DNA from 4 places in the Streptomyces sp. NPDC046925 genome. Region 1 is predicted to be linked to each of the others. Evidence: riboswitches for the same ligand, from Rfam matches in the RefSeq annotation. Region 1 holds a riboswitch; each other region holds the start of a gene.
The links. A riboswitch is a leader RNA that binds a small molecule or an ion and turns the genes downstream of it on or off. The one in region 1 is predicted to bind cobalamin.
Positions count from the first base shown of each region.

Region 2: linked by a shared signal. The riboswitch ahead of ABZ906_RS25945 (ribonucleoside-diphosphate reductase subunit alpha) and the one ahead of ABZ906_RS30420 (energy-coupling factor ABC transporter permease) in region 1 are both predicted to bind cobalamin.
Region 3: linked by a shared signal. The riboswitch ahead of ABZ906_RS15565 (ABC transporter substrate-binding protein) and the one ahead of ABZ906_RS30420 (energy-coupling factor ABC transporter permease) in region 1 are both predicted to bind cobalamin.
Region 4: linked by a shared signal. The riboswitch ahead of cobN (cobaltochelatase subunit CobN) and the one ahead of ABZ906_RS30420 (energy-coupling factor ABC transporter permease) in region 1 are both predicted to bind cobalamin.

Region 1 is NZ_JBEYWZ010000009.1:30,138-34,341, reverse strand. It holds gene ABZ906_RS30435 (ATP-binding cassette domain-containing protein) at 1-608, opposite strand, end outside; gene cbiQ (cobalt ECF transporter T component CbiQ) at 605-1,354, opposite strand; gene ABZ906_RS30425 (energy-coupling factor ABC transporter substrate-binding protein) at 1,361-1,771, opposite strand; gene ABZ906_RS30420 (energy-coupling factor ABC transporter permease) at 1,771-2,493, opposite strand; cobalamin riboswitch at 2,523-2,721, opposite strand; partial or broken gene ABZ906_RS30415 (short-chain fatty acyl-CoA regulator family protein) at 2,832-2,948, opposite strand; cobalamin riboswitch at 2,998-3,214, shown strand; gene metE (5-methyltetrahydropteroyltriglutamate--homocysteine S-methyltransferase) at 3,377-4,204, shown strand, end outside.
Region 2 is NZ_JBEYWZ010000006.1:343,979-348,182, reverse strand. It holds gene mctP (monocarboxylate uptake permease MctP) at 1-1,342, shown strand, start outside; gene ABZ906_RS25950 (hypothetical protein) at 1,414-2,154, opposite strand; cobalamin riboswitch at 2,262-2,403, shown strand; gene ABZ906_RS25945 (ribonucleoside-diphosphate reductase subunit alpha) at 2,537-4,204, shown strand, end outside.
Region 3 is NZ_JBEYWZ010000003.1:513,437-517,640, reverse strand. It holds gene ABZ906_RS15580 (HAD family hydrolase) at 1-388, opposite strand, end outside; gene ABZ906_RS15575 (helix-turn-helix domain-containing protein) at 610-1,476, shown strand; gene ABZ906_RS15570 (VOC family protein) at 1,542-1,994, shown strand; cobalamin riboswitch at 2,002-2,188, shown strand; gene ABZ906_RS15565 (ABC transporter substrate-binding protein) at 2,253-3,317, shown strand; gene ABZ906_RS15560 (iron chelate uptake ABC transporter family permease subunit) at 3,314-4,204, shown strand, end outside.
Region 4 is NZ_JBEYWZ010000010.1:195,842-200,045, forward strand. It holds gene cobN (cobaltochelatase subunit CobN) at 1-2,697, opposite strand, end outside; cobalamin riboswitch at 2,766-2,918, opposite strand; gene ABZ906_RS32930 (precorrin-3B synthase) at 2,967-4,204, shown strand, end outside.

The DNA.
Region 1 (4,204 bases):
ATGACGACGGTCGTCCCCGCGTCCCGCAGGCCCTGGAGGGTGGTCAGGAGGCGTTCCTGGCCGTCGGGGTCGAGCCCGGCGGTCGGCTCGTCGAGGATCAGTACGCGCGGGCGCATCGCCACGGCGCCCGCGATGGCCGTCCGCTTGCGCTGGCCGTAGGAGAGCAGATGGGTGGGGCGGTCCGCCAGGGCGCTGATGTCGAGCGCTGCAAGCGCCTCGGCGACCCGGGCGCGGACCTCGCCGTCGGGCAGCCCCAGGTTCAGCGGCCCGAAGGACACGTCCTGCTCGACCGAGGCGGCGAACAGTTGGTCGTCCGGGTCCTGGACGACCAGCTGAACGGTGGTGCGCAGCCGCGTAAGACCCTTGCGGTCGTACGTCACGGGGTCTCCCCCGAGGGCCAATCCGCCCTGGTCGGGGCGGAGTCCGCCGCTCAGCAGCCGCATGAGGGTGGTCTTGCCGCTGCCGTTGCGCCCCAGGAGCGCGAGGGCGCGGCCCTCGGTGACGTCGAAGTCCAGACCGCTGAGCACGGTGGGACCGTCCTCGTACGCGTAGGACGCGCCGCGCAGAGCGACGAGCGTCCCGGCAGGAGGAGCGCTTGGCTCGCTCATGGAAGAAGCCTTTCCAGTACGAGGGTGAGGACCGCGAGGCCCGTGAGGAGTGCCGCGCTCGCGGCCACGAAGCTCCGGGAGATCCGGGCCTCGGGCACGAGCACTCGCAGCGTTCCGTCGTAGCCGCGTCCGGCGAGCCCGGCCTGCAGCCGGGTCGCCCGGTCGAAGGCCCGCACGAACGCGGTGGCGCCGAGCGAGCCGAGGGAGCGCCAGGTGGCGGCCCGTGTGGTGTGGCCGAGCCGTGCGGCCTGCGCCTGCCGGATGCGGCTCATGGAGTCCAGGAGCAGGAAGCTCATCCGGTACATGACCAGGGCCACGTCCACGACCGGCGCCGGCACGCCCGCTTTAACCAGGCGGGGCAGCAGGTCCGACATGGGGGTGGTGAAGGCGAAGAGCAGGACGCCGAGGGAGGCGGCCGATGTGCGCAGGAGCAGACCGCCCGCCCGCGCCGGGCCGCCGTCGGCGAGCGTGACGAACCCTTCGGGCCCGCCGAGTTGGACGATCAGGGTCAGGGCGCCGGTGACGCAGAAGCCGAGCGGCACGCGGTAGGCGCGCCACAGTTTGCGCGGCGGCACTCCGGCGGGTCCGAGCAGCACCGCGAGCGCGGCGAGCAGTACCAGGGCGGCACCCGGCCAGGGCGGCAGGGAGACGGCGAGGACGGTGAGGCCGAGCCCGAGCACGGCCTTGTCCACGGGGTGACGGCGGCGCCAGCGACTGCTGTGCGCCGCCGCGTCGATGGGCAGCACGCGGGCTCAGACCTGCTCGGACCCGGGCCTGCTGCCCGCCGTGTCCGCCGTCTGCTCCCTGTCCGCCGTCCGCTCCGCCGTTGCCGTCCGCTCCGTGTCCGCTTCCTGCGCCAGTGCCTGTTCGGCGCCCTGACGGCGGCCCTTGCGCAGGCCGAAGTAGTACGCGAGGACGCCCGCGCCGAGGGCCGCCTGCAGGGCGAAGAGCGCCGACTCGACTTCCCCGGACGGGGGTTCGTACAGCGGCGAGAACCAGGGCTCGTAGTCCGGCTTGATCTCGGTGATCGCTGTCTCGGCCTGGGCGTCGGCCCCGGTGAACGGCTCCTTCTTGTGATCTCCGAGGCCGAGCACCAGCGGCAGTGCCGCGAGCGCGGCGACGATGACCAGGAGCAGGGTGTTGATCTTCGCGTTCCGGCTCATCAGGCGCTGGCCCCCGTCTCCGTCTTGGTGTCCGTCTTGCTGCCCTTGTCGGTCTTCTTGCCCTGGAGCAGCACGCCGAGCCGGGTGAGCTCGCCCTTGCTGGACTGCACGAGCAGCCGCATCACCAGGACGGTGAGCAGGCCCTCGCTGACCGCGAGGGGGATCTGCGTGACGGCGAAGATGCCGCCGAACTTGCCCAGGGCGCCGATGAATCCGCTGCTCGGGTCGGGGAACGCCAGGGCCAGCTGGACGCTGGTGACGCAGTACGTGGACAGGTCGGCGACGAACGCGCCGAAGAACACGGCGACCATGAGCGGCACGTCGTACCGCTTCAGGAGGCGGTAGACGGCGTATCCGGCCCATGGCCCGACGATCGCCATGGAGAAGACGTTGGCGCCGAGCGTGGTGAGCCCGCCGTGGGCGAGCAGCAGCGCCTGGAAGAGCAGCGTGATCGTGCCGAGCACCGTCATGATCGGCGGCCGGAACAGGATCGCGCCGAGCCCGGTTCCCGTGGGGTGCGAGCAACTGCCCGTCACGGAAGGGATCTTCAGCGCGGAAAGGACAAATGTGAGGGCACCGGAGGCACCCAGGAGCAGAGTGCTCTCGGGGTGCTCCTTGACCTCACGGGTCAGGGAGCGGACTCCGTGGACGACGAACGGCGCGGACGCTACGCCCCAGGCGATCGCGTGCGCCGGTGGGAGGAAACCCTCGGCTATGTGCATGGCTAAGCAGACCCTCTCCAGCACCTCGTGGATGGACAACGCGCCTTGGCCGGTCTCCTGGCTGACGGGTCGTACCGACCGGACTCCGCCTTCCCGGGTACGTGCGTACCCAGTGGCTGCCGCGAGGGCTGGAGCCGGACTTCCCGATCACAGTGGCGAGGGCCGCACCGGCATCACACCGGATTTCCCGTTCACCAAGGCGTGGTGACCCTAGTGCGCAACCGCAATTCCTGACAACTTGCGGAACACCCGCGCCTGTGGCACGCGCGAGCGCACACGACCGGGGCGTACGCCCCTGGTCAGCGCATGTGCCCCGGCCCGTGAGCGCCCCCGTGTTCCAGGCGGCAGCCCATGCCGATGGGCACGGCGAAGGACGCGTTGTCGAGGTCGAGTCCGTCGGAGTAGACCAGCCGCGAGGCGTGGCGGATCTCGCAGCCCGGGGACCGTGTCTCACCTCACGGTCCGGAACCTGATCAGAACTGTTCGGCGGGTCGTCCGCCCTCTAGGGTTGCCCGTGCAGCTGGTTCGCCCTGCCCGCCAGGCAGACGCGTCGCAAGAGGGAACCCGGTGGGAATCCGGGACTGCCCCGCAGCGGTGAGTGGGAACGACCGCCGTCATACGCACTGGATCCAGGCGGATCCGGGAAGCGACGGCCAGTAGGAATCTGCCCCGGCAGATGTGCCCGCGAGTCCGAAGACCTGCCCGTTGCCCGCACGTGATCCCTCACGTGCGGATATCCCGGTGACCTCGTGGGCGGGTCGGCGTGCGGATCAGGCGGAGCACCGCGCTCATGGCGCGTGTCGGGTCCGCCCGGTTCGTCATCCCTTCGCGTCCGTGTCCCATCACCGGGATGCTCAGGAGTCATCTCGCGAAGGAGATTTCCGTGACATCGAAGTCCGCAGCCGCGGCGGCACGGTCCACCGTGTACGGCTACCCCCGCCAGGGCCCCCACCGGGAGCTGAAGAAGGCCGTCGAGGGCTACTGGAGGGGCCGCGTCACCGCCGACGCCCTCCGGGACACCGCGGCCCGACTGCGCGGGGCCACCTGGCAGCACCTGGCCGACGCGGGTATCCATGAAGTGCCGACCGGCGACTTCTCGTACTACGACCATGTCCTGGACACCAGTGTCATGGTCGGCGCCGTGCCCCCGCGCCACCGCGAGGCCTTCGACACCGACCGGCTCGACGGCTATTTCGCGATGGCCCGCGGCACCCGGGACGTGGCGCCGCTCGAAATGACCAAGTGGTTCGACACCAACTACCACTACCTCGTGCCGGAGCTCGGCCCCGACACCGTCTTCACCGCCGACTCCGGCAAGCAGGTCGCCGAGCTGAAGGAGGCCCTCGCGCTGAGCCTCGCCGCCCGGCCGGTCCTCGTCGGCCCGGTCACCTATCTGCTCCTCGCCAAGCCCGCGCCGGGCACGGCCGCCGACTTCGAGCCGCTCACGCTGCTCGACCGGCTCCTTCCCGTGTACGCCGAGGTTCTCGCCGATCTGCGCGCCGCCGGTGCCGAATGGATGCAGCTCGACGAGCCCGCCCTGGTCCAGGACCGCACCCCGGCCGAGCTCAACGCCGCCGCCCGCGCCTACCGCGACCTCGGCGCCCTCACCGACCGTCCGCAACTCCTGGTCGCCTCCTACTTCGGCAGGCTCGGCGACGCGCTGCCGGTGCTCGCCAAGGCGCCGGTCGAGGGCCTCGCCCTGGACTTCACC
Region 2 (4,204 bases), on a different contig from region 1:
CTTCCTGCCGCGTCTGTGGTCCGTCTCGCACAAGCACGGATACGTGACCACCTCGGACTTCGTGCGCGGGCGCTTCGGCTCCAAGGGGCTCTCGCTGGCCGTCGCGGTCACCGGCATCCTCGCCACGATGCCGTACATCGCGCTCCAGCTGGTCGGCATCCAGGCCGTGCTCGACGTCATGGGCGTCGGCGGCGGTCCCGACACCAACTGGTTCATCAAGGACCTGCCGCTCCTGATCGCGTTCGCGGTGCTCGCCGCGTACACGTACTCGTCGGGTCTGCGCGCCCCCGCGCTGATCGCGTTCGTGAAGGACGGCCTGATCTACCTCGTCATCGCCGTCGCGATCATCTACATCCCGATCAAGCTCGGCGGATTCGACGCGATCTTCTCGGCGGCGAACGACAAGTTCTCCGCGGCCAACGAGGCGGCGGGCAAGCCCGTGGCGGGTCTCGCGCCGGGGCACACCGGGCAGTGGACCTACGCCACGCTCGCGCTCGGGTCCGCGCTCGCGCTGTTCATGTACCCGCACTCGATCACGGCGACGCTCTCCTCCAAGAGCCGCAACGTGATCCGCCGCAACACCACGATCCTGCCGCTCTACTCGCTGATGCTGGGCCTGCTGGCGCTGCTCGGCTTCATGGCGATCGCGGCCGGGGTCAAGGTGGAGAACGGGCAGCTGGCCATTCCGCAGCTGTTCGAGAACATGTTCCCCGACTGGTTCACCGGCGTCGCGTTCGCCGCCATCGGCATCGGCGCCCTCGTGCCCGCCGCGATCATGTCGATCGCGGCCGCGAACCTCTTCACCAGGAACATCTACAAGGACTTCCTCAAGCCGGACGCGACGCCCGAGCAGGAGACGAAGGTCTCCAAGCTGGTCTCGCTCCTGGTGAAGGTGGGCGCGCTCGCCTTCGTCCTCACCATGGACAAGACGGTCGCGATCAACTTCCAGCTCCTGGGCGGCATCTGGATCCTGCAGACCATGCCCGCACTGGTCGGCGGCCTGTTCACGCGCTGGTTCCACCGCTGGGCGCTGCTCGCCGGCTGGGCGGTCGGCATGGTCTACGGAACGGCCGCCGCGTACGGTGTCGCCTCGCCGACGCAGAAGCACTTCGGCGGCTCGTCGGACGAGATCCCCGGCATCGGCGAGATCGGCTACATCGGCCTCACGGCGTTCGTCCTGAACGTGTTGGTCACCGTGGCCCTCACCTTCGTCCTGCGCGCCGTGAAGGCCCCTGACGGCATCGACGAGACCTCCCCCGGCGACTACACCGCGGACGTCGGCGACCCCGGCGTCGTGGAGGAGCTTCCCCCGGCCACGGCGGGAGCGCCGGTCGGGCACTGAGCCGTCCTACGCAAGCGAATGACACGGGCCGCCGGAGCAATCCGGCGGCCCGTCGTCGTATGCGTACGGCGTCACGAGGTCCTGTAGAGATCCGTCCGGACGTGTGCGGCCGCCTTGGCCGCCGCGAGTATCGCCACGTCCTTGTCGGTGCCCGCGTCCACCAGGACGAGCACGCCGCCGACCCGCACCTCGACCTTGTGGCGCGCGGTGCCGTCGTACTCGTCGCCGCCCGTGGTCCGCGTGCTCTCCACGATGGCTTCGTCGCCGAGGTCCGGCAGCTTCCCGGCCGTGTGGTGCTCCCGAACCGGAGCCGCCTCGGTGTCGACGGTGACGCGGGGGCATGCGTCGTTGAGCTGCCTGCGCAGCGTGACGTGGCGCTTCGCCCGCTCGACCGGCATCGAGACCAGGGCCACGTGGACGAACGGGTCCTTGTCCTCGATCGCGCCCGGGAAGGGCCGCACCGTGTGGCCCGCGCTGTTCCCCCGCAGTCGCGCCAACTCCTCGCGCGCGTCCTTGCCGGGAGCGCAGCTGCCCCAATCGCCGCCGCCGTACTGCTGACCGAAGGCGCCGGTGGTGACGTCGTATGCCTTGGCCTTCGGCCCGACCTCCTTCGCGGGCAGCAGAGCGGCCTTGAGTTCGGCCTCCGTGAAGACCTTGCGGGGATCGGCCTCGCCGTCGACCCCGACCTCCCCGGTCCGCTTCTGCGTCGGCACGGGCTTCGGATCGGCCGCCTTCACCTGGTCCTCACCGCCGCCGCACGCGCTGAGCAGCGTCATCAACAGCGCGGCACAACCCGCGACCCGAGCTCGCACACCGACTCCCCCCGTTGGGCCATCAGTTCGGCCTCCAGTTCGGCCTTCAGTTCGGCCGCCACCCTAGAGGATCCACGCACCGACACAAGATATGGGGCTGCCGCTCAGAGCCAGCACAAGATGTATGCTCGTGCTCGCTGTCGCCGCAGGGGAATCCGGTGCAAGTCCGGAACTGTCCCGCAACGGTGTATGAGTACGTATTTGTCGTACCCATGAGTCCGAGGACCTGCCGACAGTGCACCCGTTCCGTCCGGTTCGGGTGCCGACGACGTCCGGGCCTCGTGGAATGGGCTGGTGGACGCGGAGCACCGCCCTGCCCGGGCGCGCCCGTGTGTCACTCCTGCCCTCCCTCAAGGCTCCGAGCCGAGCGAGGGAGTGCTCCGTGACCATCGCGCCAGCCGAACCTGCGTCAGCGCAGACCACCGACGGTCAGCAGACCGCCGACGGCCCGGGAACCGCGCTGCTGCGTACCCTGACCGAACTGACCGCCGACCTCCCCGACGCCGACCCCGGCAGAGTCGCCGCCGCCGCGCTGCGGGGCCGCTCGGCCAAGGCCGATGTGGCGGAGCTGCGGGAGCTGGCGACCGAGGCGGCTGCCGGGCTCATCTCCGAGGACCCCACGTACTCGCAGCTGGCGGCCAGGCTCCTCACGCTCAGCATCCGGGAGGAGGCCGCGTCGCAGGGCGTGCGCAGCTTCTCCGACTCGGTCGCCGTGGGGCATCGCGAGGGCCTGATCGCGGACCGCACCGCCGCGTTCGCCGTGGACCACGCGGAGCGCCTGGACGGTCTCGTGGACGACGCCATCGAGGACGGCGCCGACTTCCGCTTCGGCTACTTCGGCCTGCGCACCCTGCACAGCCGCTATCTCCTGCGCCATCCGATCACCCGGCACGTCATCGAGACCCCGCAGCACTTCATGCTGCGCGTGGCGAGCGGCCTCGCCGAGGACGGCAGCGCCCGCTCGGTGGACGAAGTCGCCTCCCTGTACCGCCTGATGAGCCGCCTGGACTACCTGCCGTCGTCGCCGACGCTCTTCAACTCCGGCACGCGGCATCCGCAGATGTCGTCCTGCTACCTCCTCGACTCCCCGCTGGACGAGCTGGACTCCATCTACGACCGCTACCACCAGGTCGCGCGCCTCTCCAAGCACGCGGGCGGCATCGGCCTCTCGTACTCCCGCATCCGCGCCCGCGGTTCGCTGATCCGCGGCACGAACGGGCACTCCAACGGCATCGTGCCGTTCCTGAAGACCCTGGACGCGTCGGTCGCCGCCGTGAACCAGGGCGGCCGGCGCAAGGGCGCGGCCGCCGTCTACCTGGAGACGTGGCACTCCGACATCGAGGAGTTCCTGGAGCTGCGCGACAACACGGGTGAGGACGCCCGTCGCACGCACAACCTCAACCTCGCGCACTGGATCCCGGACGAGTTCATGCGCCGGGTCGCCGCCGACCAGGACTGGTCGCTGTTCTCCCCGGCCGACGTGCCCGAGCTCGTCGACCTGTGGGGCGACGACTTCGACGCCGCCTACCGCAAGGCCGAGGCCGCCGGGCTGGCCCGCAAGACCATCCCGGCCCGCGACCTCTACGGCCGCATGATGCGCACCCTCGCGCAGACCGGCAACGGCTGGATGACGTTCAAGGACGCCGCCAACCGCACCGCCAACCAGACGGCGGAGCCCGGCCACACCGTCCACTCCTCCAACCTCTGCACGGAGATCCTGGAGGTGACGGACGACGGGGAGACGGCCGTCTGCAACCTGGGCTCGGTGAACCTCGGCGCGTTCGTGGACACGGCTGCCGGTGACATCGACTGGCAGCGGCTGGACGAGACCGTCCGTACCGCCGTCACGTTCCTCGACCGCGTCGTGGACATCAACTTCTACCCGACCGAGCAGGCGGGCCGCTCGAACGCCAGGTGGCGTCCGGTGGGCCTGGGCGCGATGGGCCTCCAGGACGTCTTCTTCCAGCTGAAGCTGCCCTTCGACTCCCCCGCCGCGCGCGCCCTCTCGACGCGCATCGCCGAGCGGATCATGCTCGCCGCATACGAGGCG
Region 3 (4,204 bases), on a different contig from region 1:
GGCTCTCCTTGTGCGTCGCCGTGTCCTTGAACGGAATGATCTTCAGCGACGGGTCCATCGACTTGCGGGTCAGTACCCCCTTCATCTCCAGGAAGGGCAGGAGGGACTCCTCCAGGTCGTTGCGGTACGTCGTGTTGTCCGCGTCGAAGACGGCGTACGCGCCCTTGCCGCCGTTCTCCGCGATGACCTTGCCCAGCTTCTTCGCGACCGGTGCGGGCCAGTGCTTCAGCTCGGCCGCGGCCCCGGCGCTCTTCGCGGCGGTCTTCGCGGAGGCGTCGGCGGCCGTCGCGTCCGTGCTCGGCCAGAGCGCCGTCCCCGCGATGACGGCCGCGGTGAGCGCGCCCGCCGTGCCGAGTACGGCAAGCTTGCCCTTTGCCATTGATGCCATGGTTCTGTGCCCCCTGAGAGCGGTCTGCGCCCCGTCCGGAGCGGCGGGTCATCGTATGGGGCCGAGCGGCGGATTCCCATGATCGACATCACCGGACGGAACGGGCATGGGACGCCTGCGCGCGGGTAGCAGCGTCAGACGCCCGCACGCCTTTCGGCCCTGCTCCGGAGCGACGCTCTCCGGCCCTGCTCGGCAGCGACGCGCATCGCATACTGGAAGGCATGGAGAGCGTCTCCCCGGAGTTCGTACGGGCCGCTCCGCGGCTCGACGGCATGGTGGTGTCCGCCGTCGGTTACCGCACGGCGGGCGAGCAGCCCGGTCTGCACCGCGGCCTGCCGTCCCCCTATCTCACGCTGATCTTCTCCCTCGACGGCCCCGTCGCCACCGGCCACAGCCCCCGGCAGGCGACCGGCCCCGACGCCATGCGCACGGACATCGTCGTGGGCGGCCTGCACCAGTCCCCGGCGTACGTCGTACGGCCCGAGCACGAGGCGGGCATCCAGCTCGCCGTGCACCCGCTCGCCGCCCGCGCCCTGTTCGGCGTACCCGCGGCGGAGCTGGCGGCCGACCTGGTCACGCCCGGCGCGGACGTGATGGGGCGCCGCGCCGCCGACGTACGGGAGCTGCTGTGCGAGCAGAGCGGCTGGGAGCAGCGGTTCACCTCCCTGTCCGCCTATTTGCGGCAGCGCGCGGCGGACGCGGACGCCGGGGGAGCCGTACGCCCGGAGGTCGCCGAGGCCTGGGCCTGGCTGGCCCGGCACCAGGGCGTCGGCACCCTGCGCGGCCTCTCCCGGCACGTCGCGCTCAGCGAACGCCGCCTGACCACGCTCTTCCGCGCCGAGACGGGCCTGAGCCCCAAGCAGGCGGGCCGCCTGATGCGCTTCCAGCGTGCACGCAACGCCGTCGTACGCTCCGTCGCGGCGGGCGCCGCCCCCGACCTGGCCGGTGTCGCCGCCGACTGCGGCTATTACGACCACTCCCACCTGGTACGGGACTTCCGGCAGTACACCGGCGCGAGCCCCAGCGGCTGGCTGGCCGAAGAGTGCCGGAATATCCAAGCCGGGAGCCATGGCGGGGGCGAAGAGTAGGAGCCATGAACACCACCGACATGAACACCAGCGACGTGAACACCACCGACATGAACACCAGCGACATGGACACCACCGAGAAGCAGGACCAGCAGCCCCGGTCCACCCCCGCCGGTCGCGCCCCCAGCGTCTGGCCGACCCTCCAGGCGCACGACGCCCCCGCCCTGATCGACTTCCTGGTCGGCACGGTCGGCTTTCTGCGCACCGCCGTCTACCAGGACGGCGACAGCGTGGCCCACGCCGAGCTCGACTGGCCCGAGGGCGGCGCGATCATGCTCGGCTCGTACGACGACGGGGCCGGGGACTGGTGCCTGAAGCCGGGCACCTTCGGCACGTACGTCGTCACCGACCATGTGGACGACCTCTACCGGCGGCTCAGCGACGCCGGGGTCGAGATCACCCGGGAGATCGAGGACAAGCCGTACGGCAGCCGGGAGTTCGCGATCGCCGACCCCGAGGGCAACAAGTGGTCCTTCGGCACCTACCGCGGCGCACCGAGGGCCGACCAGAGGTCCTGACCTCGCGTGATAGCTTGCGAGCGCCAGTCAACCCACACCAGGGCCAGGGAATCCGGTGCGAATCCGGAACTGACGCGCAGCGGTGAGGGGGAACGGGCGGGGCCACGGCCACTGGGCGTCCACGGACGCCCGGGAAGGCGCCCCGTCCGGCCGATCCCCGAGTCCGAAGACCTGCTGGCGCCTGCGCCGCGCACCGAGCGGCACAGGTGATGAAGCAGGCCAGGCTCCGCGTATGAGCCATGAGACTCAAGGGATCGTGTGTCCTCCACAGCCCGTCGTGTACGTATATCCGTCCCTGCTTTCCTCAGCGCGGCCTTGGCCCTCACTCTGACCGCCTGCGGCGGCTCGTCGGACTCCTCCGCCACTTCCGGCGGGGGCAAGAAGACCGACGGCTACCCGCTGACTCTGACCTCCTGCGGCAAGAAGGCGGAGATCAAGGCGCCGCCGCAGCGCGCGGTCTCCCTCGACCAGGGCTCCACCGAGATCCTGCTCTCGCTGGGCCTCGCGGACCGTATGGTTGGCACCGGTACCTGGACGGACCCGGTGCTCAAGGGCCTGGAGAAGGACAACGCCAAGGTCGAGCGGATCGCCGACAGCTACCCCTCCTTCGAGAAGGTCCTCGCCAAGGAGCCCGACTTCGTCACCGCGTCCTTCACGGCGACGGTCAGCAAGGGCGGCGTCGCCGACCGCGCCAAGTTCGCCGAACTCGGCGTACCCGCCTATGTCTCGCCGTCCGACTGCGCGGGCAAGGACAACAGCGGCGACGGCGACGGCAAGCGCGTCAAGACGCTGACCATGGACACGGTCTACGGCGAGGTGCGGGACCTGGCCGAGGCGTTCGGGGTCGAGAAGCGCGGCGAACGCCTGATCGCGGACCTCAAGGCGCGGGTGGCGAAGGCCGCGAAGACCATCAAGAAGGCTGACGCGTCCGACACCTCGGTCCTCTACTGGTTCGCCAACTCCGACGCCCCCTACATCGCGGGCTGCTGCGGAGCGCCCGGCATCATCACCCGCGAACTCGGCGTGAAGAACGTCTTCGACGACACCCGCGAGGAGTGGCCCCAGATCAACTGGGAGACCGTGGCGGACCGCGACCCCGACGTCCTGGTCATCGGCGACCTGACCCGCAAGTCGCAGACCGCCGAGAGCGCGAAGAAGAAGATCGAGTTCCTGGAGTCCAACCCGGCCACCAAGAACCTGACCGCCGTGAAGAAGAAGCGGTACGTCCTGCTGAGCGGCCAGGCCATGAACCCGACCATCCGCACGGTGGACGGCGTGGAGCAAGTCGCCGACGCCTTGCGCGAGTTCGGGCTCGCCAAGTGAGGGCAGCCGCCTTCGGCGGCATACGTTCCGCCCTGCTCTGGACGACGGGCCTCGCCGCCCTCGCCCTCTCCGTGGCGGTGGCCGTCACCATCGGCCCCGCCGACATCTCCGTACCGGACGTGTGGTCGGCGGTGGCCGCCCATCTCGGCTGGGGCGAGGCGACGCTGACGCCCATCCGGGACGGCATCGTCTGGAACCTCCGCATGCCGCGCACGCTCCTCGCGGCGGTCTGCGGCGCGGGCCTCGCGGTCTGCGGAACGGTCCTCCAGTCCCTCCTGCGCAACCCGCTCGCCGACCCCTTCGTGCTCGGCGTCTCCTCGGGGGCGTCCACGGGGGCGGTCGCGATCGTCGTCCTCGGGGTCGGTGGGGGAGTGGTGTCGGTCTCGGCGGGCGCGTTCGTCGGGGCCGTCGTGTCCTTCGCCCTCGTCCTGCTGCTCAGCCACACCCTCGGCGGTAGCGCCGACCGGGTGGTCCTCTCCGGGGTGGCGGCGATGCAGCTCTTCTCCGCGCTCACCTCGTTCGTGATCCTCACGGCGGGCGACGCGGAGACGACGCGGAGTGTCCTGTTCTGGCTGCTCGGCTCGTTGAGCGGGGTCGGCTGGACGGACGTCTGGCTGTGCGGGGCGGTGCTCGTCGTCGCGCTCACCGTCTGCCTCGCGCACGCCCGCACCCTGGACGCGTTCGTGTTCGGCCAGGACGCGGCGGCGACACTGGGCGTCCACGTCGCCCGCACCCGCCTCCTGCTGCTCTCCGTCACGGCCCTGCTCACGGCGGCCCTGGTCAGCAGCGCGGGCGCCATCGGCTTCGTCGGCCTCGTCCTGCCGCACGCGGCCCGCGCCCTGGTCGGCTCGGGGCACGGACGGCTGCTCCCGGTCACGGCGCTCGCG
Region 4 (4,204 bases), on a different contig from region 1:
GCGCGGGCGGCCCAGCTCCTCCGCGGGGATCGCCTCCAGGCCCGTGACGCGCCGCGAGGCGTCGTCCCAGACCGGGCGGATGCCGAGCAGCGCAAGGGCCTCGGCGATGTCGTCACCGGCGGTGCGCATGGCACTCGTACCCCACAGGGACAGGCCCACCGAGGTCGGCCAGGCGCCGTTGTCGGTGCGGTAGCGCTCCAGGAGCGAGTCGGCCAGGGCCTGGCCGGTCTCCCAGGCGAGTTTCGACGGCACCGCCTTGGGGTCGACGGAGTAGAAGTTGCGGCCGGTCGGCAGGACGTTGACCAGGCCGCGCAGCGGGGAGCCCGAGGGTCCCGCGGGGACGAAGCCACCCTCCAGGGCGTGGACGGCGTGGTCCAGTTCGTCGGTCGTGGAAGCCAGGCGCGGTACGACCTCGCGCACGGCGAAGTCGAGGATGTCGGCGACCGCCTGCGGGTGGCCCGCCGCGACCGTGGCGACGGCCTCCGGCGCCCAGTGGGCGTCCTCCATCGCCTGGACCAGGGCGCGCGCCTGCTCCTCGACCCGGTCGGCGTCGGTGCGGGTGGCCGCCGACTCGTCGAGGCCAAGCGCCTCGCGCAGGCCGGGAAGTGACGCGGTGCCGCCCCAGATCTGGCGGGCGCGCAGGATGGCGAGGACCAGGTTGACGCGGTCGGCGCCGGCCGGGGCGCCGCCCAGGACGTGCAGGCCGTCGCGGATCTGGACGTCCTTGATCTCACAGAGCCAGCCGTCGAGATGCATGATGAACTCGTCGAAGCCCTCGTCCTCGGGGCGGTCTTCGAGCCCCAGGTCGTGGTCGAGCTTGGCGGCCTGGATCAGGGTCCAGATCTGGGCGCGGATCGCGGGCAGCTTCGCCGGGTCCATCGCGGCGATCTGGGCGTGCTCGTCCAGGAGTTGTTCCAGGCGGGCGATGTCGCCGTAGCTGTCGGCGCGGGCCATCGGCGGTACGAGATGGTCCACGAGGGTGGCGTGCACGCGCCGCTTGGCCTGCGTGCCCTCTCCCGGGTCGTTGACCAGGAACGGGTAGATCAGGGGCAGGTCGCCCAGGGCCGCGTCGGGGCCGCAGGCTGCGGACAGGCCCGCGTTCTTGCCGGGCAGCCATTCGAGGTTGCCGTGCTTGCCGAGGTGGATCATCGCGTCGGCGCCGAAGCCGTTGTCGTCGGCGGAGGCGGCGATCCAGCGGTAGGCGGCCAAGTAGTGGTGCGAGGGCGGCAGATCGGGGTCGTGGTAGATCGCGATGGGGTTCTCGCCGAAGCCGCGCGGCGGCTGGATGAGGATGAGCAGGTTGCCGCGGCGCAGGGCGGCAAGGACGATGTCGCCCTCCGGGTTGCGGGAGCGGTCGACGAACATCTCGCCGGGCGCGGGGCCCCAGTGCTCCTCCACGGACTCGCGCAGCTCGGCGGGGAGCGTCGCGAACCAGCGGCGGTAGTCGGCCGCCGGGATACGGACGGGGTTGCGGGCCAGCTGCTCCTCGGTGAGCCACTCCTGGTCGTGGCCGCCCGCCTCGATCAGCGCGTAGATCAGCTCGTCCCCGTCACCGGAGACGAGGCCGGGCACCTCCTCCGTGCCGAAGTCGTAGCCCTCTTCCTGGAGGCGGCGCAGCAGGGCGACGGCGCTGGCGGGGGTGGCCAGGCCCACCGCGTTGCCGATCCGCGAGTGCTTGGTCGGGTACGCGGACAGGACGAGCGCGATGCGCTTGTCGGCGGCCGGGATGTGGCGAAGGCGCGCGTGCCGTACGGCGACACCCGCCACCCGAGCCGCGCGCTCCTCGTCCGCGACATACGCGGGCAGACCGTCCTCGTCGATCTCCTTGAACGAGAACGGCACCGTGATCAGGCGGCCGTCGAACTCGGGGACGGCGATCTGGGTGGCCGCGTCCAGCGGCGATACGCCCTCGTCGTTGTCCTCCCAGGCGGTCCGCGAGCTGGTGAGGCAGAGCGCCTGGAGGATGGGGACGTCGAGACCGCTGAGGGCTCCGGCGTCCCAGGACTCGTCGTCGCCGCCCGCGGAGGCTTCCGCGGGCCGCGTGCCGCCCGCCGCGAGGACCGTGGTCACGATCGCGTCGGCGGAGCGCAGTTCCTCGATGAGTTCGGCCTCGGGGGTACGCAGCGAGGCGACGTACAGCGGCATCGGGCGGGCACCGGCGTCCTCTATCGCGCCGCACAGGGCGTCGATGAAGGCGGTGTTGCCGCTCATGTGGTGGGCGCGGTAGTAGAGCACCGCGACGGTCGGTCCCTCGACCTGGCGGGCGGTGCGCTCCAGCGGGCCCCAGGCGGGCGCGGCGGCGGGCGGTTCGAAGCCGTGGCCGGTGAGCAGCACGGTGTCGGAGAGGAACCGGGCCAGCTGCTCCAGGTTGTCCGGGCCGCCGTGGGCCAGATAGGCGTGGGCCTCCGCCGCAAGGCCGATGGGGACGGTCGAGGCGGCCATCAGCTGGGCGTCGGGGGCCTGTTCGCCGGTGAGGACGACCACGGGGCGCCCGGTGGCGATGACTTGGTCGAGGCCGTCCTGCCAGGCGCGTACGCCGCCCAGGAGACGTACGACGACCAGATCGGCGCCGTCCAGGAGCTGCGGAAGGTCCTCGAGCGCGAGCCGGGAGGGGTTCGCGTAGCGGTAGGCGACCGGGCCGCTTGCGGCGCGGGCGCTGAGCAGGTCGGTGTCGGACGTCGACAGGAGCAGGATCATGCGGCGTCGTGCCTTCCTCGGGGTGTCCACGCCCCGGGTGGTGTCGATGGCGTCTCCCCTGCTCGAGCGGACGAGAGCTCGGGGAAGGGAGTTCCTGACTCACCCGGCACCAGGGCCGGGCTCACAGTGGCGGGACCGCGCCGGAATCTCACCGGGCTTCCTCCCCTTGTCGCCGTCTGTGGCGACGACGGGCCGGCCGGCCCGTCGCTAGAAATACTAAGGGCCGATCAACTACCGGGGGGCAGGCGGACCTGCTGCGATAGGTCGGTATGCTCGCCGCCATGCCCCCATCGGTCCCCTCGCCTGCGGTTCCGGGAGACGAGTCTGCCCGCAGCCGCGGTGACGCCTGCCCCGGGACGCTTCGGCTGCACCGGGCGGACGACGGGGCTTTGGCGCGCGTCCGTATTCCGAGCGGGGTCCTGAACGCGGGGCAGGCCGATGTGCTGCGGGAGCTGGCGGAGCGCCTCGGAGACGACGAGTTGCATCTCACATCGCGCGGCAACGTCCAGCTGCGCGGCCTCGGTGCGGACTGCGGCGGCGAACTGGCTCATGTCCTCGCCGGTGCGGGGCTGTTGCCCTCCGAACGCCACGAGCGTGCCCGCAATGTGGTGGCTTCGCCGCTCTCGGGTCTCGACGGCCGGGGAGAGCGGGACATCCGCGCGTGGCTGTCCGCCCTGGACGAACTGCTGTGCGCCAGCGACCAGGCCGCCGATTTGTCCGGCCGGTTCCTGTTCGCGCTCGACGACGGCCGCGGTGACGTGGGCGCTCTCGGCGGGGACGTGACCCTGACGGCGCGGGGCGACGACGAAGCACTGCTGCGGATCGGCCCGGCGCGGGATGCCGTACTCGTACGTTCCGCGCAGGCGCCGCGGGCCGCCCTCATCGCCGCCGAGGCCTTCCTGGACCAGGCGGCCGGCACGGGCGCCTGGCGGGTGACGGATCTGCCCGGCGGCACCGGCCCTCTCCTCGACGCGGTCGTACGCCGGTTGCGGCAGGCCGAGTTCGGCCACGCCCTCGCCGCCGCCCCGCTCCCCCGGGACGTCGGCGGTCCCGACCTCGGCGTCGTGCCGGGGCCGCACGGGACGGACGCGCTCTCCCTGGGCCTGCCGCTGGGACGCGTCGGCGCGACCCAGTGGCGGACACTGACCGACACCGCACGCGACCACGGCAACGGCGAGTTGCGCCTGACGCCCTGGCGCGGGATCGTCCTGCCGGGAGTCGAGCGCTCGAAGGCCGCGGAACTCCTGGAGAACCTGCGGACCGCCGGGCTCGTCACCGCGTCCGCATCGCCCTGGACCGGCGTGGGAGCCTGCATCGGCAGGCCCGGCTGCGCCAAGTCCCTGGACGACGTACGCGCCACCGCGACGGCCGCCCTCGGCCCGGTGGGGGCGCTGCCCGTGTACTGGTCGGGATGCGCACGCCGGTGCGGCCATCCCCACGGAGAGTGGATCGACGTCGTCGCCACCCCCGAGGGGTACGAGATCTCTCACGTACACGGCGAGAAACG